One region of the Pseudomonas glycinis genome, then DNA from elsewhere that is predicted to be linked to it. Evidence: predicted binding sites of a transcription regulator. Region 1 holds the regulator's gene; each other region holds the start of a gene.
The links. Region 1 encodes FliA, which starts transcription of late flagellar genes. Its sites were predicted from a motif close to CTAAAGTTTNNNNNNNNNNNGCCGNTAA; they were not measured.
Positions count from the first base shown of each region.

Region 2: ACYSTU_RS03975 (methyl-accepting chemotaxis protein) is a predicted target of FliA. The motif match lies at 1,159-1,186, and genes of this name have one in related genera.
Region 3: motA (flagellar motor stator protein MotA) is a predicted target of FliA. The motif match lies at 1,356-1,383, and genes of this name have one in related genera.
Region 4: flgM (flagellar biosynthesis anti-sigma factor FlgM) is a predicted target of FliA. The motif match lies at 2,758-2,785, and genes of this name have one in related genera.

Region 1 is NZ_JBTYHF010000016.1:3,750-9,571, forward strand. Features, by position in the region: gene flhF (flagellar biosynthesis GTPase FlhF) at 1-533, shown strand, start outside; gene fleN (flagellar synthesis regulator FleN) at 650-1,480, shown strand; gene fliA (RNA polymerase sigma factor FliA) at 1,477-2,217, shown strand; gene ACYSTU_RS26365 (chemotaxis response regulator CheY) at 2,385-2,756, shown strand; gene ACYSTU_RS26370 (protein phosphatase CheZ) at 2,775-3,563, shown strand; gene ACYSTU_RS26375 (chemotaxis protein CheA) at 3,617-5,822, shown strand, end outside.
Region 2 is NZ_JBTYHF010000001.1:871,836-877,657, reverse strand. Features, by position in the region: gene ACYSTU_RS03975 (methyl-accepting chemotaxis protein) at 1-992, opposite strand, end outside; gene ACYSTU_RS03970 (MFS transporter) at 1,429-2,646, shown strand; gene ychF (redox-regulated ATPase YchF) at 2,829-3,929, opposite strand; gene pth (aminoacyl-tRNA hydrolase) at 3,952-4,536, opposite strand; gene ACYSTU_RS03955 (50S ribosomal protein L25/general stress protein Ctc) at 4,708-5,310, opposite strand; gene ACYSTU_RS03950 (ribose-phosphate pyrophosphokinase) at 5,452-5,822, opposite strand, start outside.
Region 3 is NZ_JBTYHF010000003.1:218,267-224,088, reverse strand. Features, by position in the region: gene ACYSTU_RS08645 (HDOD domain-containing protein) at 1-1,285, opposite strand, end outside; gene motA (flagellar motor stator protein MotA) at 1,452-2,303, shown strand; gene motB (flagellar motor protein MotB) at 2,307-3,353, shown strand; gene ACYSTU_RS08630 (toll/interleukin-1 receptor domain-containing protein) at 3,459-3,944, opposite strand; gene ACYSTU_RS08625 (caspase family protein) at 3,944-4,903, opposite strand; gene rsgA (small ribosomal subunit biogenesis GTPase RsgA) at 5,217-5,822, opposite strand, start outside.
Region 4 is NZ_JBTYHF010000001.1:319,876-325,697, reverse strand. Features, by position in the region: gene ACYSTU_RS01475 (MFS transporter) at 1-966, shown strand, start outside; gene ACYSTU_RS01470 (flagellar brake protein) at 1,040-1,786, opposite strand; gene ACYSTU_RS01465 (flagella synthesis protein FlgN) at 1,879-2,346, opposite strand; gene flgM (flagellar biosynthesis anti-sigma factor FlgM) at 2,395-2,721, opposite strand; gene flgA (flagellar basal body P-ring formation chaperone FlgA) at 2,884-3,645, opposite strand; gene ACYSTU_RS01450 (chemotaxis protein CheV) at 3,728-4,660, shown strand; gene cheR (protein-glutamate O-methyltransferase CheR) at 4,707-5,534, shown strand.

The DNA of each region.
Region 1 (5,822 bases):
GCGCGCAGGAACAACTGAAAACCCTCGGGCGCATCCTCAACGTGCCGGTAACGCACGTCGATCCGGGTCAGTCGCTGGTGCAGGCATTGGATCCACTGCTACGCAAACGCGTGGTTTTGATCGATACTGCCGGCCTGCAAGCCAGTGATCCGGCGTTGCGCATGCAGCTTGAGAGCCTGGCCGGGCGTGGCATTCGCTCAAAAAATTATCTGGTCCTGGCAACCACCAGCCAGAAACAGGTTCTAACCGCCGCTTATCACAGTTACAAGCGTTGCGGGCTGGCCGGCTGCATCCTGACTAAACTGGATGAAACGGCCAGTCTCGGCGAAGTGTTGAGCCTGGCGATCAGTCATGAATTGCCGGTCGCGTACCTGACCGATGGCCCACGGATTCCGGATGATTTGCATCTGCCGCGCCGTCATCAACTGGTCAGCCGCGCCGTCAGCGTGCAAATGCAGGAAGAACCCAGCGAAGAAGCCATGGCTGACATGTTCGCTGATATCTATCACAGCCCGACCAAGCAGGTTGGCTGAGGTAATCATGAACAGTTTTTGTACCTACATCGATGGTCTGCCACGCATTGTTCCGATCAGGAACGCGCAGCCAGTAATGTGGCCTCCGTCTATGCAAGACAAGGTAAAGAAATAACATGGGCAGCATGCATCCCGTACAGGTGATCGCGGTGACCGGCGGCAAAGGTGGCGTCGGCAAGACTAACGTGTCAGTGAACTTGTCGCTGGCGCTGGCAGAGCTTGGCCGTCGGGTCATGCTGCTGGACGCCGACCTGGGCCTGGCGAACGTCGACGTTCTGCTGGGGCTGACACCCAAGCGCACACTGGCCGACGTCATCGAAGGCCGTTGCGAACTGCGCGACGTGCTGTTGCAGGGCCCGGGCGGGATTCGCATCGTGCCGGCGGCCTCCGGCACGCAGAGCATGGTGCACCTGAGCCCGGCGCAACACGCCGGCCTGATCCAGGCGTTCAGCGACATCGGCGACAATCTCGACGTGCTGGTGATCGACACCGCTGCGGGTATTGGTGACTCGGTAGTCAGTTTCGTTCGTGCCGCCCAGGAAGTGTTGCTGGTGGTCTGCGACGAGCCGACTTCGATCACCGATGCTTACGCGCTGATCAAGTTGCTCAACCGCGATTACGGCATGAACCGCTTCCGCGTGCTGGCCAACATGGCGCAGAGCCCGCAGGAAGGGCGCAACCTGTTCGCCAAGTTGACCAAGGTCACGGATCGCTTCCTTGACGTCGCCCTACAATACGTCGGCGCGGTGCCGTACGACGAAAGCGTGCGCAAAGCGGTGCAGAAGCAGCGCGCCGTCTACGAAGCCTTTCCCCGTTCCAAGTGCGCGCTGGCCTTCAAGGCCATCGCCCAGAAGGTCGACACCTGGCCGCTGCCGGCCAACCCGCGCGGGCATCTGGAATTTTTCGTCGAGCGTCTCGTGCAGCAAACCGCAGGGCCTGTGATATGACCGCCAGTGGCATGAATCTTTACAAAAAGTCGGCGCGTGACGCGCAATACGAATTGATCGAGCGTTACGCGCCACTGGTCAAGCGCATTGCCTATCACTTGCTGGCGCGCCTGCCGGCCAGCGTGCAGGTCGAAGACCTGATCCAGGCCGGGATGATCGGTTTGCTCGAAGTCTCGACCAAATACGACGCCAGCAAAGGCGCCAGTTTCGAAACGTACGCGGGCATTCGAATCCGCGGCGCGATGCTCGATGAAGTGCGCAAAGGGGATTGGGCGCCACGCTCGGTTCACCGTAATACCAGGATGGTCAGCGACGCGATTCGCTCGATTGAAGCTAAAACCGGCCGTGACGCTAAAGATCACGAGGTTGCGGCCGAACTCCAATTGAGTCTCGACGATTACTACGGGATTCTGAATGACACCTTGGGCAGTCGCCTGTTCAGTTTCGACGACCTGTTGCAGGACGGCGAACACGAAGGGCTGCACGAGGATGGCGCGAGTGCTCATATGGAGCCGTCACGCGATCTGGAAGATGAACGCTTCCAGGCGGCGCTGGCGGACGCGATTGCCAATTTGCCGGAGCGTGAGCGACTGGTGTTGGCGCTGTACTACGACGAAGAGCTGAACCTCAAGGAAATCGGTGAAGTCCTTGGCGTCAGTGAATCGCGGGTCAGCCAGTTACACAGCCAGTGCGCGGCCCGTCTGCGGGGGCGTTTGGGGGAGTGGCGAGCGCGCTGAAGGCAGTGTGGGGACACTGCGAAACGAGGCTGGTGCGGTGATGAACGGCGCCGGTCTCGATCCGTTGTGCTCCAGACAAACTTCGAGTGCTATGCCGATTGATTGAAGTGGCGCGTCCAGGTGCTGGGCGCGTTTAAGACTGCTTGGAGGTCGAATTGAACAAAGACATGAAAATCCTCATCGTTGATGACTTCTCAACGATGCGGCGGATCATCAAGAACCTGCTGCGCGATCTTGGGTTCACCAACACCGTCGAGGCCGACGATGGCACCACTGCCATTCCGGTGCTCAACAGCGGCAGCATCGACTTTCTGGTAACGGACTGGAACATGCCGGGCATGACCGGTATCGACCTGCTGCGTCACGTGCGCGCCGATGAAAAACTCAAGCACCTCCCGGTGTTGATGGTGACTGCTGAAGCCAAGCGCGAGCAGATCATCGAGGCCGCTCAGGCCGGTGTGAACGGTTACGTGGTCAAACCTTTCACGGCTCAAGCGTTGAAAGACAAAATCGAGAAGATTTTCGAACGCATCGGCTGATGAATGCGCGGGGGAGCTATGGAGCATAACGAATCATCACAGGGCGATTTCGAATCGACCCTGAAAAAACACGCGGTCGAACTGGTCGAGAGCCTTGAAAAAGGCAAGTTCGGCGACGCGGTGCAACTGATCCATGAGCTCAATCAGACCCGTGACCGCGGCCTGTATCAGGAAGTGGGCAAGCTCACACGTGAACTGCACAGTGCGATCGTCAATTTCCAGATTGATCCGCACATGCCGCAGGCCGAGGAAGTGTCGCAAATCACCGACGCCACCGAACGCCTGGGCTATGTGGTCAAGCTGACGGAAGCCGCGGCCAACCGCACCATGGATCTGGTGGAAAGCGCCACGCCGGTGGTCAACAGTCTCGCTGATGAAGCGCAGACGTTGAGCGCCGATTGGGGCCGCTTCATGCGTCGCGAGGTCGGGGCTGAAGAGTTCCGCGAACTGGCGCGCCGGGTCGACGGTTTTCTGTCACGCAGCAGCACGGACAACCGTGCGGTGTCGAGCAATCTCAACGACATCCTGCTGGCTCAGGATTACCAGGACCTCACAGGTCAAGTGATCAAGCGTGTGACCCAACTGGTCACCGAAGTCGAAAGCAATCTGCTCAAACTCGTGCTCATGGCCAGTCAGGTCGACCGCTTTGCGGGCATCGAACATGACCGCGCTGCAATGCTTGCTGAAAAAGATCCACAAAAACATCTCTCGCAGGGTGAAGGTCCGCAGATTCATGCCGATAAACGAGAAGACGTTGTGTCCGGTCAGGACGATGTGGACGATTTGTTATCCAGCCTTGGATTCTAGAGTTTCGGAATTCGGGTTTTTTGGGTTTTTAGACCTGTAGGAGCACCCCATTAATGAGCTTCGGCGCCGATGAAGAGATCCTTCAGGATTTCCTGGTTGAGGCCGGCGAGATTCTTGAGCAACTGTCCGAACAACTGGTCGAGCTGGAAAGCCGTCCGGATGATGCAGATCTGCTCAATGCAATTTTTCGCGGTTTCCACACTGTAAAAGGGGGCGCCGGCTTCCTTCAGCTCAATGAGCTGGTGGAGTGCTGTCACATCGCCGAAAACGTGTTCGACATCCTGCGCAAGGGTGAGCGTCGCGTTGATGCAGAACTGATGGACGTGGTGCTCGAAGCACTGGACGCGGTGAACAGCATGTTCAGCGAAGTCCGTGAACGTGCACCGATCACCGCTGCGACGCCGGAACTGCTGGCCGCGCTGGCGCGTCTGGCCGAGCCGCAATCGGCGGATGAAGCCCCGGCTTCGCCGGTTGCCGAGATGATCGAAGAACTGGTCGTTGAAAGCGACTCCTCGGACGACATCACCGATAACGAATTCGAACAACTGCTGGACTCGCTGAATGCCGTCAAGGCCCAGGCCGAGGCTCCGGCCGCTGTCGCTGCTCCCGCGCAGGTTGCCGATACGGCGGCCAGCGATGAAATCACCGACGCCGAATTTGAATCGCTGCTCGATCAACTGCATGGCAAAGGCCAGTTTGCTGTCGATGCGGTCGCTCCGGCGCCAGCACCAGCGGCTCCGGCTGCGCCTGCTGCGGGCGATAGCTCGGACATCACTGACGACGAATTCGAAGCCTTGCTCGATCAGTTGCACGGCAAGGGCAACTTCGCCGTTGACGCGCTGGAATCGGCCATCGCTTCGGCCCCGGCCGCACCTGCTGCACCGGCAGCCGCTGCGGCCGGCAGTGACCTGATCAGCGATCACGAATTCGAATCGCTGCTCGACGAATTGCACGGCAAAGGCAAGTTTGACGCCAGCGCTGCGACTGCCGGCTTTGCGTCGAGCGTCGCCACGCCAGCGGCGAAAGCTCCGGCTGCCGCTGCCGCTGCTGCGCCGAAGCCTGCCGCCAAGCCTGAACCGAAAGCCGAGACGCCGAAACCGGCCGCCGCTGCTGCACCGGCTGCGGCCCGTGCGCCAGCCGCTGCACCGGCAGAAAAACCGGCCAGCGAAGCAGAAACCACCGTGCGCGTCGATACCGCGCGGCTCGACGAGATCATGAACATGGTCGGCGAGCTGGTGCTGGTGCGTAACCGTCTGGTGCGCCTGGGCCTCAACAGCGGCGACGAAGCCATGTCCAAGGCCGTGTCGAACCTCGACGTGGTCACCGCTGACCTGCAGACCGCCGTGATGAAGACGCGGATGCAGCCGATCAAGAAGGTCTTCGGGCGCTTCCCGCGTCTGGTTCGCGACCTCGCACGTCAGCTCAAGAAAGAAATCAACCTGGAACTGGTGGGTGAAGAAACCGACCTCGACAAAAACCTTGTCGAGGCTCTGGCCGACCCGCTGGTCCACTTGGTGCGCAACGCTGTCGACCACGGCATCGAGTCGCCGGAAGAACGCGAAGCATCGGGCAAGGCCCGTGGCGGTCGCGTGGTGCTGGCGGCCGAGCAGGAAGGCGACCACATCCTGCTGTCGATCTCCGACGACGGCAAAGGCATGGATCCGAACGTCCTGCGTTCGATCGCGGTGAAACGCGGTGTGATGGACAAGGACGCGGCCGATCGCCTGAGCGATACCGAGTGCTACAACCTGATCTTCGCCCCGGGTTTCTCGACCAAGACCGAGATCTCCGACGTGTCCGGCCGTGGTGTCGGCATGGACGTGGTGAAGACCAAGATTTCCCAGCTCAACGGTTCGATCAACATCTACTCGACCAAGGGCCAGGGCTCGAAGATCGTCATCAAGGTGCCGCTGACCCTGGCGATCATGCCGACGCTGATGGTCATGCTCGGCAATCAGGCCTTTGCGTTCCCGCTGGTCAACGTCAACGAAATCTTCCACCTCGACCTGTCGACCACCAATGTCGTCGACGGTCAGGAAGTGGTGATCGTGCGCGACAAGGCGCTGCCATTGTTCTACCTCAAGCGCTGGCTGGTCAGCTCCGCCGCTCACGAAGAGCAGCGCGAAGGCCATGTGGTGATTCTTTCGGTGGGCACTCAGCGGATCGGCTTCGTCGTCGATCAGCTGGTCGGCCAGGAAGAAGTGGTCATCAAGCCATTGGGCAAAATGCTCCAGGGAACTCCGGGCATGTCCGGCGCCA
Region 2 (5,822 bases), on a different contig from region 1:
TGGCGAATCGCCGAGTTGTAATACGCATCGAGCCGCTGATCCAGCGCGACCAAGGATTGCTGGCGCAGGGAAGCGAGGTCGGTGAGCAGCGCGTCAAGGCTGCGTTCGAAGTCCTCTGGCTTGAGGTTGATGCTGCCGCCAAACACACCGTCGTCAAGGACTTTCAGGCCGCTGTCGAGGTGTTTCAGGCTGTCGTGATACTGGCCGGCCCAGGCTTGCAGCTCGACTGGCAGACGCGCCTCCAGCAGGCCGGCGGTTTTCACCAGTTGCTCGCGGGCGTCCCCGATGCGGCTGCGCAGGTCGCGCAACTGCAGGCGGCTCTGCAGGGTGAACTGACCGGAGACGACCGAAGCCTGGCCGACTGCGGCGAGACGGCCGACCCGCTCGATCAGGTCCGGCGCGTGCTGCGTGGAAATCTGCGTCAGCAGGTAGGTTTCCAGCCACGGTGCGAGGGTCAGGCGATTGTCCATGACGATCTGCTCGCGCAAGGCTTGCAGCGCGGCCAAGGCATTGGTGAAGCGGTCATAACCGTCCGGCCACCAGCCGACACTGCTCAGGCTTTTCGAATCAAGGCCATTGAGCGCGGTTTGCAGCGCCTGAAAGCGTTCGAGGATTGCGCCGTCGGCGCCTTGCTGGTTCAGGGCATTGCCCAGCTCCGTGGTGGCTTGCAGCACCGCCGGTTGCACGCCGTCGAAGGCAGCCATGGCGGCGAGGGTGGCCGGTGTCGGCTGACGATTGGTCTCGGTGGCGCGCCAGCGGGCGGCGCGGTCGCGTTGAGCGGCGAGCAGGTTGTCCAGCGCATCCAGCGCGAGCAGCTGACGCACGCCGGCACGTTCGCCGGCGATCAGATTGAGCTTCTCGCGATAGTCATGGCCGATCATCAACAGGCTGCCGGCCAGCGGCAGAATGAACAGCAGAAACAACAATTGGAATTTACCTGCGAAGCCAAACCGCCCCAGCAATTTGATCCCCGGTGAAAGGAAAGCCTGCATGCCTCATGACTCCTCTGGACACCACGCACCATTGGCGTGCATCGCGAACCTTTCGGCTGCGACCTGTGCCCTCTAAAAGGCCTCGAAAGTTCACCCATGCCCGCTCTGTAGGCCGGCTCTGTAGCGAAACTTCCCATTGTCGAGCGCCTTTGTAAGGCGATCGTGTTCAAGGGCAGAAGCAAGGCAAGATTCAGACCATGGCGTTGAGCTATCACCTTCGCCACCAGCGATCCCCTGTAGGAGCTGCCGAAGGCTGCGATCTTTTGACTTTGATGCTTAGAAGCAAGATCAAAAGATCGCAGCCTTCGGCAGCTCCTACACGGTGGTGTGTCATCAATAACTTAGTTAGCTGGCTAAGGGGATAGCGCTGGCGCACCGAAAAATGGCACATTGACGCACCTGCCTGCGGGCACCCATCTGCTGTCTGGAATTTTCCATGGCTATCAGCAACGTTCAGACCGCCGCTGCCTCGGCGACCGCTGCTCCTCAAAGCAGCCCCTTGGTGATGCGCATCATCGGCGCGGTGGCGCTGGCGCATTTGATCAACGACCTGATCCAGTCGGTGCTGCCGTCGATCTACCCGATGCTCAAAGCCAACTATGGCCTGACCTTCACCCAGGTCGGCCTGATCACCTTGACCTTCCAGTTGACCGCGTCGCTGTTGCAGCCGTGGGTCGGTTATCACACTGATCGCCACCCCAAACCGTGGCTGTTGCCGGCGGGCACGGTGTGTACCTTGATCGGCATTCTGATGATGTCAGTGGTCGGCAGCTTCCCATTGATTCTGCTGGCGGCGGCGCTGATTGGTATCGGCTCGTCGAGCTTTCACCCGGAAGCCTCGCGTGTTGCGCGACTGGCCTCGGGCGGCCGGTTTGGTCTGGCGCAATCTACCTTTCAGGTCGGCGGCAATGCCGGCTCCGCGTTCGGCCCGTTGCTGGCGGCGGCGATCATCATTCCCTTCGGCCAAGGCAATGTGGCGTGGTTTGGCCTGTTCGCGGTTTTTGCGCTGTTCGTGCTGTACCGCATCAGCCGCTGGTACGCCAATCACCTGAACCTGTTCAAGCTCAAGGCCGGCCAGGCGGCGACGCACGGCTTGTCGAAGGGCAGGGTGACCAGTGCGCTGGTGGTGCTGGGGCTACTGGTGTTCTCCAAGTATTTCTACATGGCCAGTTTCACCAGCTACTTCACCTTCTACCTGATCGAGAAGTTCGACCTGTCGGTTGCCAGCTCGCAGCTGCACTTGTTCCTTTTCCTGGGCGCAGTGGCGGCGGGGACGTTCTTCGGTGGACCGATTGGCGACAAGATCGGGCGCAAGGCAGTGATCTGGTTTTCCATCCTGGGGGTGGCGCCATTCACCCTGATCCTGCCGCATGTCGATCTGTTCTGGACCAGCATTCTCAGCGTGGTGATCGGCTTCATTCTGGCGTCGGCATTCTCGGCGATCGTGGTGTACGCGCAGGAACTGGTGCCGGGTAATGTCGGGATGATTGCCGGGATCTTCTTCGGTCTGATGTTCGGTTTCGGCGGGATTGGCGCGGCGCTGCTCGGGCATCTGGCGGATGTGCACGGGATTGAGTACGTGTATTTCCTGTGCTCGTTCCTGCCGTTATTTGGTGTGTTGGCGATCTTTTTACCGCGTACCAGAAAGGCCTGAACAGACGAATCGAACTGTGGAGGCGAGCCTGCTCGCGAATGGGTGTGTCAGTTGACGAATGCTTAGCTGACACGCCGCGTTCGCGAGCAGGCTCGCTCCCACAGGGAAATGTACTCAGTCACTGAATTTCAGGCACAAAAAAGCCGCGTATCAAACGCGGCTTTTTCTTGTGCGGCTGTTGCTTAGACGTTGAAGCGGAAGTGCATCACGTCGCCGTCCTTGACGATGTAATCCTTGCCTTCCAGACGCCATTTGCCGGCTTCTTTGGCGCCGGCTTCGCCCTTGTACTGGATGAAGTCGTTGTAGGCGATGACTTCGGCACGGATGAAGCCTTTTTCGAAGTCGGTGTGGATCACGCCGGCGGCCTGTGGGGCGGTGGCACCGACCTTGACGGTCCAGGCGCGGACTTCTTCGACACCGGCGGTGAAGTAGGTCTGCAGGTGGAGCATTTCGTAGCCGGCGCGGATCACGCGATTCAGGCCAGGCTCTTCCAGACCCAGGGCCTCGAGGAACATGTCCTTCTCTTCGCCGTCGTCGAGCTCGGCGATTTCCGCTTCGATCTTGTTGCACACCGGAACGACCATGGCGCCTTCTTCTTCGGCGATGGCCTTGACCACGTCCAGGTGCGGGTTGTTCTCGAAACCGTCTTCAGCCACGTTGGCGATGTACATGACCGGCTTGGTGGTCAGCAGGTGGAAGCCCTTGATCACTGCCTTTTCGTCAGCGCTCATGTTCTTCATCAGGCTGCGCGCCGGCTTGGCTTCGGTGAAGTGCGCGATCAGTTGCTCGAGCAGAGCCTTCTGAACCACGGCGTCCTTGTCACCGCCCTTGGCGTTGCGCGCGACTTTCTGCAGTTGCTTCTCGCAGCTGTCGAGGTCGGCGAAGATCAGTTCCAGGTCGATGATTTCGATGTCGCGTTTCGGGTCGACGCTGTTGGAAACGTGGATCACGTTGTCGTCTTCGAAGCAGCGCACCACGTGGGCGATAGCGTCGGTTTCGCGGATGTTGGCCAGGAACTTGTTGCCCAGGCCTTCACCTTTCGAGGCACCGGCAACGAGGCCGGCGATGTCGACGAATTCCATGGTGGTCGGCAGGATGCGCTTGGGATTGACGATGGCCGCCAGCGCTTCCAGACGCGGATCCGGCATCGGCACGATGCCGCTGTTCGGCTCGATGGTGCAGAAGGGGAAGTTCTCGGCCGCGATACCGGATTTGGTCAGGGCGTTGAACAGGGTGGACTTGCCGACGTTAGGCAGGCCGACGATGCCGCAATTGAATCCCATGGTGTTTCCCCTCGGGTAAAAGTCAGGCCTTCTGGCTGTGCAGGTTTTTCATCGCGCGGTTCCATTCCCCGGCGAGGATATCCGGCAGCACGCCGAGGGCAAAGTCGATGCTGGCATCGAGTTTTTCCTGTTCGGCGCGTGGCGCACGACCCAGGACGAAATTTGAAACCATACTGGCAACGCCCGGGTGGCCGATGCCAAGCCGCAGGCGGTAGAACGTATTCTGATTGCCCAGTTGCGCAATGATGTCGCGCAACCCATTGTGACCGCCATGGCCGCCGCCCTGCTTGAGCTTGGCAACGCCCGGAGGCAAGTCGAGTTCGTCATGCGCCACGAGGATTTCTTCAGGCTTGATGCGGAAGAAACCGGCGAGTGCCGCCACGGCCTGGCCGCTGCGGTTCATGTAGGTGGTGGGAATCAGCAGACGAACATCCTGACCTTGATGCGAGTAGCGCCCGGTCAGGCCGAAATATTTGCGATCGGCCACAAGATTCACATTCTGTGCATGGGCGATGCGCTCAACAAAAAGGGCCCCTGCGTTATGCCGGGTCTGTTCGTATTCAGCGCCTGGATTTCCCAGGCCAACGATCAGTTTGATGGCAGTCACGATAGGGGCCCTTCCTTGGAGTGGTGGATAACATCGCCGCGATCAGGGAAAGCGGCGAAAGTGGACGAAAAATGCTCATTTACCATGGATGTAAACTCCGCGTTCTCGCCCGCTTTCTCGCTACGTTCCAGTCCGCGATGTTACTTGCTCACTCCGGCATGACAGAGTGAATTACTCTGCTGCGCCTTCTTCGGTAGGTTCTGCAGCAACACGTGGAGCGTGGACGTTGGCAACAGCCTTGTCATCGCCGTGTGCCAGAGCAACGAACTCAACACCTTTAGGAGCTTTGAGGTCCGACAGGTGGATGATGGTGCCGATTTCTGCTTTCGACAGGTCGACTTCGATGAACTCAGGCAGATCTTTTGGCAGGCAGGTCACTTCGATTTCAGCAACAACGTGCGAAACTTCGCCGCCTTTCTTCACTGGAGCTTCTTCGCCAACAAAGTGTACAGGCACGATGGCGGTCAGTTTCTGGCCGGCAACAACGCGTACGAAGTCAGCGTGCATCACGTGGCCTTTGGCCGGGTGACGCTGCAGAGCCTTGATGATGACGTTCTGCTTGGTGCCACCAACGTTCAGCTCGATGATGTGGCTGTAAGCCGCTTCGTTTTCGAGCAGTTTGGCAACTTCTTTGGCCAGCATGCTGATGGATTCAGGGGCTTTGTCGCCACCGTAAACAACAGCTGGAACCAGAGCGGCGAGACGACGCAGGCGGCGGCTCGCACCTTTCCCCAGGTCGGAACGCACTTCAGCATTCAGAGTAAAATCGTTCATTTTGTATCTCCAAAATAGCCATGACCGAGTGGCGTTTGCGACCAGCGCCGAACACGGTATGGGCAAAAAAGCCCCGCCCCGACAGGAATGCCGGGGCGGGGCGCTTTTCGTCAACGAGACATTTCGCGAAGGGCAGGGCCCTTAACGGAACATCGCGCTGATCGATTCTTCATTGCTGATGCGGCGAACCGCTTCGGCAACAACCGGTGCGATATCCAGTTGACGGATACGTGCACAGGCTTGTGCTGCAGCGGACAGCGGGATGGTGTTGGTCACTACCAGCTCGTCCAGCACGGAATTTTCGATATTCTCGATGGCCCGGCCCGACAGCACAGGGTGTGTGCAGTAGGCAAAGACCTTGGCTGCGCCATGCTCTTTCAGGGCCTTGGCCGCGTGGCACAGGGTGCCGGCGGTATCGACCATGTCATCGACGAGAATACAGGTACGCCCTTCGACATCACCGATGATATGCATCACTTCAGAGTGATTGGCTTTCTCACGGCGTTTGTCGA
Region 3 (5,822 bases), on a different contig from region 1:
CGAGCAGGCGTTGCAGGACTTTGCTCTGGCTGACGACAAAACTCAGCGCCGCCGCATCCTTCGGCAACCCGGCGGTCTGGTGCACGCGCAGGGTCGAGTGCGTGCGGTCGGCCATCAGAATCATGACCCGGCGCATGCCGCTGGCTACCAGTGCCTCGCGGGCGGCGACGGTCAGGCTCATGGCATTGGTGAAGCGGCTGGGCTCGGCGAGCAGTTCGGCGCATTGCCGACGCCACTGGCCCAGATCATCCGCGTTCGGCGCTGCTGCCGGGAGCATGCCGGCCGGCAAGCGACGAGTGCCCCACGGCCAGATCAGCGAAACCGCCGGGTGCCACAGATCGGGCATTGCATGCTGACGCGCGCTGTTCGCCGCTTGCTGGTGCAACTGTTGCTGCACTTCGTCCATGGAAATCTGCAGATACAGGCTGGTCAGGTACTGCCAGCGCTTGCTGTGCGGACTGTCCCAGGCCTGTTGCGCCGACAGCGCCAGGCCGTTGGCGAGCAGCACGGTATTGGCGGGTTGATTGAGCCAGCGGCGTAGCGTCGGGTCCTCGTCGAGGCGATTCTGCTGGCGCAGTGGGTGCTCGCTGTCACGAGCGATGCGCAGCACTTTGACCAGTTCGCGTTGTTCGCTGAGCAGCAACTTGTAGCCTTGCTCGACCCAGATCGGCAGATGCCAGGCCTGGACCAGTGCCTCGGCAATTTTCAACAGGCGCACGCCGAACAATTGCTTTTCGACCACACGCGCCGACTCGCCCTTGTGGATCACCCGCAGTTCCCACTCTTCGAGCAACTGCGGATAGGTCAGTGCCAACGGCCACAGCGGCGACAAAAACAGCAGACTGCCCCAGTGGATGTCCTGCCACAGCCGCGCCAGGCGACTGGCAAAAAAACCGTTGGCCTGCTGTGTCGCGTGTTGGCTGATCAGTTGCAACTGACGCAAGGCCTTGGGGATCTGCCGGTGCGGTTCGGCGGGCAGGCGCGCGAGCAATTCTTCGGTGCGCGTAAGGCCCAGGCGATTGATTGCCACCTCGAGATTTTCCGCTGGCGCGGCCATGGTGCCGTGGGTGTGACGATTCGCCTCACGGATGATGCTCAAGGCCAGCGCCGGGCTGTCCTGCATCAACTCGGCGATGTCGCGCAGCGAGCTGCGATTGTCGCGGATCGCCCGGCAGACTTTGTCGTGAGCCTCTTGTGGTACGGGCAGGCGAACGCTGTCGAGCAGCTTGACCCAAGCCTGGAGGGTGGTCGGTTGTGCGTGTGGAATGTTCGTTTCATTAGCCATGTCTGGACGAGATCTTCACTGACTGTAGACGCGCCCGGCATGGGCTAAATTGGCTTTTCGCCTGAACTGGCTATAGTCTGGCGCAGTTTTGCCGATAAGTAGAAGAAGAGATTTTTTAACTTCCGAATATGACCTTGAACCCGACTTAAACAAGTACCTTCTACCTATGGCTAAAATTATCGGCATCATCGTCGTATTCGCGAGCGTGCTCGGCGGATACGTGCTCTCCCACGGCAAGATTGCCGCCCTGATCCAGCCTTTCGAGGTGATGATCATCGGCGGTGCGGCCCTCGGCGCGTTCCTCCAGGCCAACCCCGGTTACATGACGATGCACGTGCTCAAGAAATCCCTGAGCATGTTCGGTTCGCGTTTCACCCACACCTTCTATCTGGAAGTGCTCGGGCTGATCTACGAGATCCTCAACAAGAGCCGCCGCGAAGGCATGATGGCCATCGAAGGCGACATCGAAGATGCCGCCGCGAGTCCGATCTTCGCCAAGTACCCGGCGGTGCTCAAGGATGAACGCATGACCGCGTTCGTCTGCGATTATCTGCGCATCATGTCTTCCGGCAACATGGCTCCGCACGAACTGGAAGGCCTGTTCGACATGGAGCTGTACAGCCTCAAGGAAGACCTCGAGCACCCATCGCACGCAGTCAACGGCATCGCCGACGGCATGCCCGGTTTCGGTATCGTTGCGGCGGTACTCGGTATCGTGGTGACCATGGCTTCGTTGGGCGAGGGCGACCAGGCGTCGATCGGTCTGCACGTGGGTGCGGCACTGGTCGGTACCTTCTTCGGTATTCTCGCGGCGTACGGTTTCTTCGGTCCGCTGGCGCATTCCCTGGCCCACGATGCCAAGGAAGAGCTCAACGTCTACGAAGCCATCAAGGCCTCGCTGGTGGCTTCGGCGTCCGGCATGCCGCCGTCGCTGGCGGTCGAGTTCGGGCGCAAGGTTCTGTACCCGGCGCACCGTCCAAGCTTCGCCGAGTTGGAACAAGCGGTTCGCGGTCGTTAAGAAATGGAAAATAATCAGCCGATCATCGTCAAGCGCGTCAAGCGCATTGCTGCCGGGCACCACGGCGGGGCGTGGAAAATCGCCTTCGCCGACTTCGCCACGGCGATGATGGCGTTCTTCTTGGTGCTGTGGCTGCTGTCCACCGCTACGCCGGAACAGAAGATCGCCATCGCCGGTTATTTCAAGGACCCGGTCGGCTTCTCCGAAAGCGGCACGCCGTACATCATCGACCTCGGCGGTACACCGACCCTGGCGCCGGAAAACACCCTCAACCCGGAAGTGAAGTCGCAGCCGCAACCGGACAAGGTCACGGTCGACACCGATCAGGTTGAAGGCATGGCTGAGCAGGTCGAGAAGGAGCGTCTCGAACTGCTCCTGCAAGAACTGCAGAACAAGGTCGACGAGAACCCGCAACTGCAGAAATTCAAGGATCAGATCCTCTTCGAAATCACCCCGAACGGCTTGCGCATCCAGATCATGGACGCCGAGAACCGGCCGATGTTCGACTCCGGATCCGCACGCCTGAAGCCGTACTTCGAAGACATCCTGCTGGCCATGGCCGACACCATCAAAGCGGTGCCGAACAAGATCAGCATCAGCGGCCACACCGACGCCAAGCCGTACATCGGCACTGGCGACTACGGCAACTGGGAACTCTCGGCCAACCGTGCCAACGCCGCGCGTCGCGCATTGGTCGCGGGCAGCTATCCGGATGCACAGGTGGCGCGGGTGGTCGGTTATGCCTCGTCGGCGTTGTTTGATCGGGAAAATCCGTTCAACCCGGTCAACCGCCGCATCGATATTGTCGTGCTGACGAAGAAAGCCCAGGCCGCCATCGAAGGTGCGCAGGGGCCTGAGGCGGCGAAACCGGCGGATGAAGGTCAGAACGGTGCTGCTCCGGCAGCCCCGGTTGATCCGAATGCGCTGCCGGCGGACAAACAGCCAGTGCCGGCTCACGAGTTGCGCGAGCGGTTGAATCTGTTTGACGATGCGGCGCCGAAACCGGCCGAGCCGGGGGGTGCAGCGCCTGCGCCTGCGCCGAAGCAGTAAGTGAAAAAAAGCCGACAGTGATGTCGGCTTTTTTGTGGCTATCGCTTCATGCCTCTGACCATTTCGTAGCGTTGCTAAAATCATCGGGGACAGGCCGGCACAGTCTCAGAATCCCCGACGAATCCGATTCTTCAACTGTTCATGAAACATCTCCGCATCTCGCTTGTACGCCCCTTTCACCGAGTCGCTGAACGAGTCCAGGGTTATCGAGCGCTGGTTCGACACCTCATCACGATACGCATCGATAAAGAAATCCAGATCGCTGGCCGTGCTCAGCTTCGGCCATTTGTCCAGATAGATCGGCAGTTGCGCAGGTCCGGTCTTGAACGTACAGATCCGCCGGTTGCTGATCGTCGCCTCGCCAATCTCGAACGGCACCCACCACGACAGTGCAGTCTTCTCCGATACCACCGCCAGCAGATGCGTGCACTCGGTGATGTTGCGGGTAATGACCCCGGTGATGTCGTCGGTGGTCTGCGATTCCGGATCCAGCACGTCGAGGTAAGTCCTGATCTTCGCCTGGGTCAGGCGGGTGTTGATGGCGATCGCATGGGCGCGATCCATGTGGCGATAGCTGATAAAGACTGGCATCAGAAATGTCCTTTGAGGGCGAGTTCGCGGTAATAGGCGCCGAGTGCCGTCAGGCGGCAGCCGGTCGAGTGAATGGCGGCGTAGTACATGTGCTCGGCGTCGACCGGTTCGATCAGGCTGTGCCGGTTGCACTTCTGCAACTGGGCGAAGATCTCGCCGTGCTCAGGCACGAACGCCTTCTCGGTGGGTTCGTAGCTGGGGTCGAGCGGCAAGACCGATTCGGCTTCGGCAAACCAGTCGGGCAATTTGCGCAGGATCTCCTTGGGAATCAGCGGCGAGACTTCGCGCAGGGAAATGAACTGCGACACATTGGTCTTGAACACCGGACGCTGCTCCCAGGCACCGAGGGCGTTGTCGACGAAGGAATACAGACTGCCGGGGGTGATTTTGCCGAGGATATTCGCCGCGCCGCCATGCAGCGCTTGCAGGAGCAGGCCGGTGAATACGCCGTGCTGCGCGCCCTCCAGCGCCGGCTCGGCTTTTTTGCAGGCGGTGAGGATCGTCATACCCTCGCTGACCATACTGCTCTCGCTGCGCAGGGCGCGCACTTCTCCGGCTGAACCGCTTTCGCAGCAGTCGAGGATGATCATTTTGTTTTTGATCCGCGTGGCTTTGTCCGCCCAGTTGATAATGTCGCTGATGCGGATGCCGTTCTGGGCGTTGCGGTAGTCCTGCGCGATCAACATGCCTTCGTTTGTGTCGGCATCGAAACCGCCATGGCCGGCGAAATACAGCAGGGCGACGTTGCAGTCACCGGAAAACAACTCGCGGATCTGGTCTTCGAGTTTTTCCCGGCTCAGGTAATCCTCGGCAGACGTCAGTCCGACATTTTTGAAGTTGGGGTCGCCGTTGGCGTTGCTTTTCAATACCGAAGCCATGGCCATGGCGTCGTTGCAACAGCCGCTGAGCCCGCCGATATGCGTGTAATCGTTGATACCGATGAACAATCCTTTGCGCATGGTCACACCGCCTTGTGCAGGCGGATCGCGCCGGGGATTCTGTGGGTATTGCACGGGCGGGCGTCGCGAGACGAATGGATGATGAACAAAACACAGGTTGGCATGGCTTTCCTCGATGGTCGCTGTGAGCGAAGGAGGAAAGAAATGTAGGCCGCTGGCTCAGGCCTACAAGGTCTGCGCGGCAAAACAGAAAGGTCCTGCAAGCAGTCGTGCAAGTGCCTACAGAAGAAGCTGACGTTTAAGAGGAGGAGAGGTGAGTCAGACGCAGTCCGACAACCGGCAGCCCATCGCGTAGGGCTGCCGGCGTGGCTGTTTAATAGCCGTTTTCAGGCAGGCTGGCGATGATCGAGCGATAGCTGTTCATCCGTTGCTGCTGGATGCGGCCATCTTCCAGGGCCTTGAGCAGTGCACAACCCGGTTCGCGATCGTGCTTGCAGTCGCGGAAGCGGCAAGTGCCAAGCAGGTCATCGAACTCGATGAAACCGGCTTCGACGTCGGCGCGGCTGACGTGGCCCAGACCGAATTCGCGGATGCCCGGGGAGTCGATCAGTTCACCGCCACCGGGGAAGTGGAACAGGCGCGCGGTGGTGGTGGTGTGCGTGCCCTGACCGGACAATTCCGACAACGGCCCGACGCGGGTTTCGACTTCCGGCAGCAGGCTGTTGACCAGCGACGACTTGCCGACGCCGGACTGGCCGACGAACACGCTGATGCGTCCGTCGAGCTGCTTTTGCAGCTGCTCCATGCCATCGCCGTGGTGCGCCGAGACTTCCAGCACCGGATAACCCAGCGTGCGATACACCGCCAGCAACGCGTTCAGCGCCGGGGCGTTCTGCTCGTCAATCAGGTCGAATTTGTTCAGCAGCAGAAGCGGGCGGATGCCGGCATGTTCGGCGGCGACCAGATAGCGGTCGATCAG
Region 4 (5,822 bases), on a different contig from region 1:
GGCCTGGTGCTGGGCCAGCTGATTCTGGTCATGCACCCCGGCCTCGGCCTGGAGCTGCTGATGCTGGTCGCGCTGTGCTTTGCCCTGTGTCTGGTGCCGGTGACGTTGACCCGACGGATTCACCCGGCGCCTCTGCACCCCGCGCCGATGGAGCCGCGCTTCTTTATCAAGCGCGTGCCGCAATCGCTGAGCACGGTGCTCGGCGCCGGTCTGATCATCGGTTCGTTCTACGGTCTGGCGCCGCTGTATGCATCGCAACAGGGGCTGACGACCGAGCAGGTCGGTCTGTTCATGGGTAGCTGCATTTTTGCCGGTCTGCTGGTGCAGTGGCCGTTGGGCTGGTTGTCCGACCGTTATGACCGCGCGCTGCTGATACGCTGCTTTGCCGGGTTTCTGGCGGTGGCGGCGTTGCCGTTGGCGATCATGCCGCAGGTGCCGCTGGAGGTGTTGTTCGTCGTTGGTTTCTTCTGTTCGCTGGTGCAGTTCTGCCTGTATCCGCTGGCGGTGGCGTTCTCCAATGACCACGTCGAAGGCGATCGCCGCGTGTCGCTGACCGCCATGCTGCTGGTGACTTATGGTGTTGGCGCGAGCATCGGGCCGCTGCTCGCGGGCGTGCTGATGAAGTTTCTCGGCAGTCAGAGCCTGTATGCGTTCTTCAGTTTCTTCGCGTTGGTGCTGGTCTGGCGGATTCGTCCGAAAGCGGTCACCAACCTGCACCAGGTCGACGACGCACCGCTGCATCACGTGGCAATGCCGGACAGCATGTCGAGCTCGCCGCTGGTGGCGGCGCTTGACCCGCGTGTCGATGAGCAGGTGGTGCAGGAGCAGATGGTCCAAGACCCGGCGCCGGTCACTCCTGAGCCTGAGCCTGAGCCCGAAGCGCAGCCGGAAGCAGTCGTTGAAACCGAACTGGACAGCGGCAATGACGATAAGCCTGCGCCGGATATCAGTGGTGGCAGGCCCTGAATCGAAGGTAAACATCGGCGCATAAAAAAGGGCAGTCCTGTGCGGGACTGCCCTTTTTATTGGTCACTGCGACTCAGAGATCGTCTTTGTCGAAACGCCGTGCTTCACGCTGCAACTGGTAAACGAAACGCTCGACGTTGCGCGCAGCCTGGCCACTGATGTTGTGGAAGCGCAGACCGGCGAAGGTGATGTTGAGTTTTTCTTCGAAATGCAGATAGCGCAGTTCGACCGATGTTGGCTGGTTGCCGAACAGCGGCGGGGCGATCAGGCGATCGTAGACCTGGCCCAGTTGCAGGCGATCAGTGATGTCGCCTTCGAAGCGGAACTTGCAACCGGTCGCAGAAATATCCAGCAGCTTGCCCTGCAGAGGAACCTTGAGCTTTTCGCCGCCCAGTTCAACGCTGACCAGATCGGTGAGCTTCAACGCAGCGCGGAAGGCGTTACGGCGCTGGTGATAGACCACTTCGCTCGGCAGGTCGCCGGTGTAGAAACGGTCGCCGTCGGATTCTTCGATGTTCAGCGTGCCGTTGCATTCCCAGGCGATGCGCACGCCGTCATGAAAGCCTTCGACCTTGAACGGTTCGCCAGCCTGGAGGAAGCGCTCGCCATCGCGTGGAATCATTTCATCCAGCGCAATCGTTGCGGTTTCGCGGTCGACCTTGATCAGGTAACTCTGAAAACGCTGGCTGCGTTCATGGAAGGTGATGATCAGCGGATCGTGGCTGTCTTGCAGCTGGCGCAGGTTGCTGGAGATTTCCAGTGGCGTGGTGAGCACCTTCGGAGGCTGCGGAGCATCATCCGCGCTTAGGGTGTTGGACACGGTTCTTCAATCTCCAGACAAAATAAGACTACGACTGGCCAGTATTTTGCCAGCATGTTGCGCAAGTGGATAGTGCAGGGCCAGCGAATGGCTCATGCCTGGCTGAGCGTTCGCGGCTTGACCGGTTTGGCAAAGGTCCCGCTGGCGTCGTACAGCGCTGGCGGCTCACCGCCGGTGAGAATCTTCAGCTGGTTGGCCGTAGTCGCCTGCTGGATCTGGATCGACTGGCCGTTCTTGATGTTGGCCGCCTGGCATTGGGCGATCAGCGCGGTCAGGGCGTCGCCCTGGGTCAGCAACTGGTCGCCAATGCTGGACTGGCTGGCCAGTTGCTCAAGACCTGTGCGATCAGTCGGCAGGTTGAGGCTGGCGAGGATTTCGCTGCGCTTGCGGCCATGCTGCTCGAGCAGAATGATCAACGCTTGCTTGGTCGCCAGAATTTCTTCCAGCAACGGCATGTCGCGACCATGCAAAGCGAGGGATTCGGTTTGCAATAACTCCAGCAATTGTTGCGCTGGAGCAAAGTCGTCGTTGATCAGTTGCAATAAGTTAGTGTCGTGCATGGCTGGCCTTGGGGTTTAAGCGTCCAAAAGCCTGGCGCCGGCAAAAGCCTAGCGCTGGGCTTCGAAGTTGAGCAGTTTGCTGGCTACACGGTTGCTGTCGACTTTATAGCTGCCATCGGCAATCGCGGCTTTCAACTCGGCCACACGGGCTTTGTCGACAGCAGGCTGATCGCGCAGCTTGTCAGTGACCTTCTGCAACTGTTGAGCCTCATTGCTGAGGTGTACCGACTCCCCGCTTTTGGCGACATTGGCCTGTTCGGCCTGGGTATTCAGCGGCGCGGAGGGGCTGTTTTCAGCGCTTTCCTTGGCGTTGCTGGTACGTGTGCTGCCGGTTAGTGACGAGGAACTGTTCAATCGGTTGAAATCGATAACCATGATAAAAAACCTCTGGGAATTTGGACGCTTGCCATGTTTTCGGCTATCCCCTGAAAAACTTTAGGCCCAATCAACCATAAGCTTGCATGCGCCGTTGCGAGACCTGCTGCGGCACAGTTTAGGGAAGCGACGGGATCGGCGCCAGTTTTCTCCACGAGGCTTTTACATGGCCACTTCGACCTGTCCCGGCGCAATCACCTGCGCCTTGATAACTCTTTGAGAATTAAGGTTTTTTACTCGAATCTGTTCTTTCATGCCGCCATTGGAAAGCGCTTCCCCCGGCATGCGTACGGCAAGGGTGCCGCTGCGCGCAGTGATCACCACCTGGTCACCCTTGCGCACCACTTCGGCCTGTTCCAGATGCACCAGGGTGATGACCTGATCGGCGACCGTTGGTCGGGTAAGTTTCTGCCCGATCGCTTCGTCGACGGAAGTCAGGAAACCCTGGTTGATCGTGCTGACGTCGCGCTCGCGCAAGGTCACATCCTGCGGCTCGATAATGCCGGCGCGTTTCAGCGGACGAGTGGTCGTCACGATCTCGCGAAACAGGCGGACTTGAGCGGGTACGAACACCGTCCAGGGCGAACTGCCTTCGCAGCGAACCTTCACCGTGACGCGGCCCAGCGGGCGTGCCGGGCTCTCCAGCGTGGCTGTCAATTCCTTGTCGCACATGGGCATGCGCATGCGCGGGTCGAGCTGGTTGACTTCGATTTCGTAGCGGCCTTCGGTTTGACTGGAAGCCAAATAGTCTTCTACGGTGAATTCAAGAAAGCCCTGAGTCACGCCGATAAGCATATCAGGCAAGGTAACCGCATCTGCATGGGCAGGACTGCCAGCAAGCAAGCAGCAAACGGCGGACACCGCGCAAAGCCCTTTGCGAAGGGAGGATGTCAGGCGTCGGGAAAATGTCGTTTGAGCGTTCATACGAGTTAAAAAGCAAGCGCCGTGCCGTTTAGCAATGAATGTGCGTCGCAACAACACTTGGCGTTGGTGTAGGAGTCTGGGCATGGCTGGTGTAATGGATTCGGTGAACCAGCGCACGCAACTGGTAGGGCAGAATCGCCTCGAGCTGCTGTTGTTCCGTCTCGACGGGCCGCAGCTCTACGGGATCAACGTGTTCAAGGTACGGGAAGTGTTGCAATGCCCGTCCCTGACGTTGATGCCCAAATCCAGTCCTGTCGTGTGCGGGGTAGCGAATATACGGGGAGCGACCATTCCGATCCTGGATCTGGCAATGGCAACGGGCTCCGGTGCGTTGAAAGACAAGAACAGTCCGTTCGTGATCATCACGGAGTACAACACCAAGACCCAGGGTTTCCTGGTCCGCTCGGTGGAGCGCATCGTCAACATGAACTGGGAAGAGATCCATCCGCCACCCAAGGGTACCGGCCGCGATCACTACCTGACGGCTGTGACCCGGGTCGACAACCAGTTGGTCGAAATCATCGACGTCGAGAAGGTGCTGGCCGAAGTGGCGCCGACGCCGGAAGCGATTTCGGTGGGCGTGGTCGATGTCGAGACGCAGACCAAGGCGTTGTCGCTGCGGGTGCTGACGGTCGATGACTCGTCGGTGGCGCGCAAGCAGGTCACGCGTTGTCTGCAGACCATCGGTGTCGAAGTGGTGGCGCTGAACGACGGCAAGCAGGCGCTGGATTACCTGCGCAAGCTGGTCGACGAGGGCAAGAAGCCGGAAGAAGAGTTCCTGATGATGATTTCCGACATCGAGATGCCGGAGATGGACGGGTACACCCTGACGGCGGAAATACGCGGCGACGCACGCATGCAAAAGCTCCATATCATCCTGCATACTTCGTTGTCGGGGGTATTCAATCAGGCGATGGTCAAGAAAGTCGGTGCTGATGACTTCCTCGCCAAATTCCGTCCTGATGACCTCGCATCCCGGGTAGTCGACCGGATCAAAGCAGCAGATATCAGCTAGGGGCCTTCTGCCCCTGGCGGTCAACACGATTTAAGAGGCGGCATCATTGTCTACGGGTAATTTGGATTTCGAACAGTTCCGGGTCTTCCTGGAAAAAGCCTGTGGCATTCTGCTCGGTGAAAACAAGCAGTATCTGGTCTCGAGCCGTCTCAACAAACTGATGGAGCAGCAAGGCATCAAGTCCCTGGGTGAGCTGGTACAGCGCATCCAGACCCAGCCGCGCAGCGGTTTGCGCGAGCAGGTGGTCGATGCCATGACGACTAACGAAACCCTGTGGTTTCGCGACACCTATCCGTTTGAAGTCTTGAAGAACAAGGTACTGCCGGAAGCGATCAAGGCCAGCCCCAACCAGCGTCTGCGGATCTGGTCGGCGGCCTGCTCGTCGGGACAGGAACCGTACTCGCTGTCGATGTCGATCGACGAGTTCGAGCGCAGCAACCTGGGTCAGTTGAAGATGGGTGTGCAGATCGTTGCCACCGATCTGTCGGGCCTGATGCTCAATAACTGCAAGACCGGCGAGTATGACAGCCTGGCGATCGGTCGCGGTCTGTCGCCGGAACGCCTGCAACGCTACTTCGACCCGAAAGGGCCGGGGCGCTGGGTGGTCAAGGCGCCGATCAAGAGCCGGGTGGAATTCCGGTCGTTCAACCTGCTCGACAGCTACGCGGCGCTGGGCAAGTTCGACATCGTGTTCTGCCGCAACGTGCTGATCTACTTCTCTGCCGAAGTGAAGAAGGACATCCTGTTGCGCATTCACAGCACGTTGAAGCCGGGCGGGTACCTGTTCCTTGGCGCTTCGGAAGCGCTGAACGGATTGCCGGATCATTACCAGATGGTTCAGTGCAGCCCGGGGATTATTTACAAGGCGAAATAAGCGGTTTGCGCTGATACAAAAAACGGGAGGCCCGCAAAGGCCTGCCGTTTTTTTATGCCCGAATTATTTTCCACGAGCCCCCTGTGGGAGCGAGCCTGCTCGCGAAAGCGGTCTGTCCGTAAGACAGTTGACGCCTGACACGCCCCCTTCGCGAGCAGGCTCGCTCCCACTGGGATCTGCGTTGACCTAGGCAAGGACGGCAAGCGGCAGAAAAGCGGCATCCGGCGGTAACCGGTTGCCGCTTTTCTGGCATTGCCGCTTAGCCTGTTCGGCGCAAAGCCCCGGAAT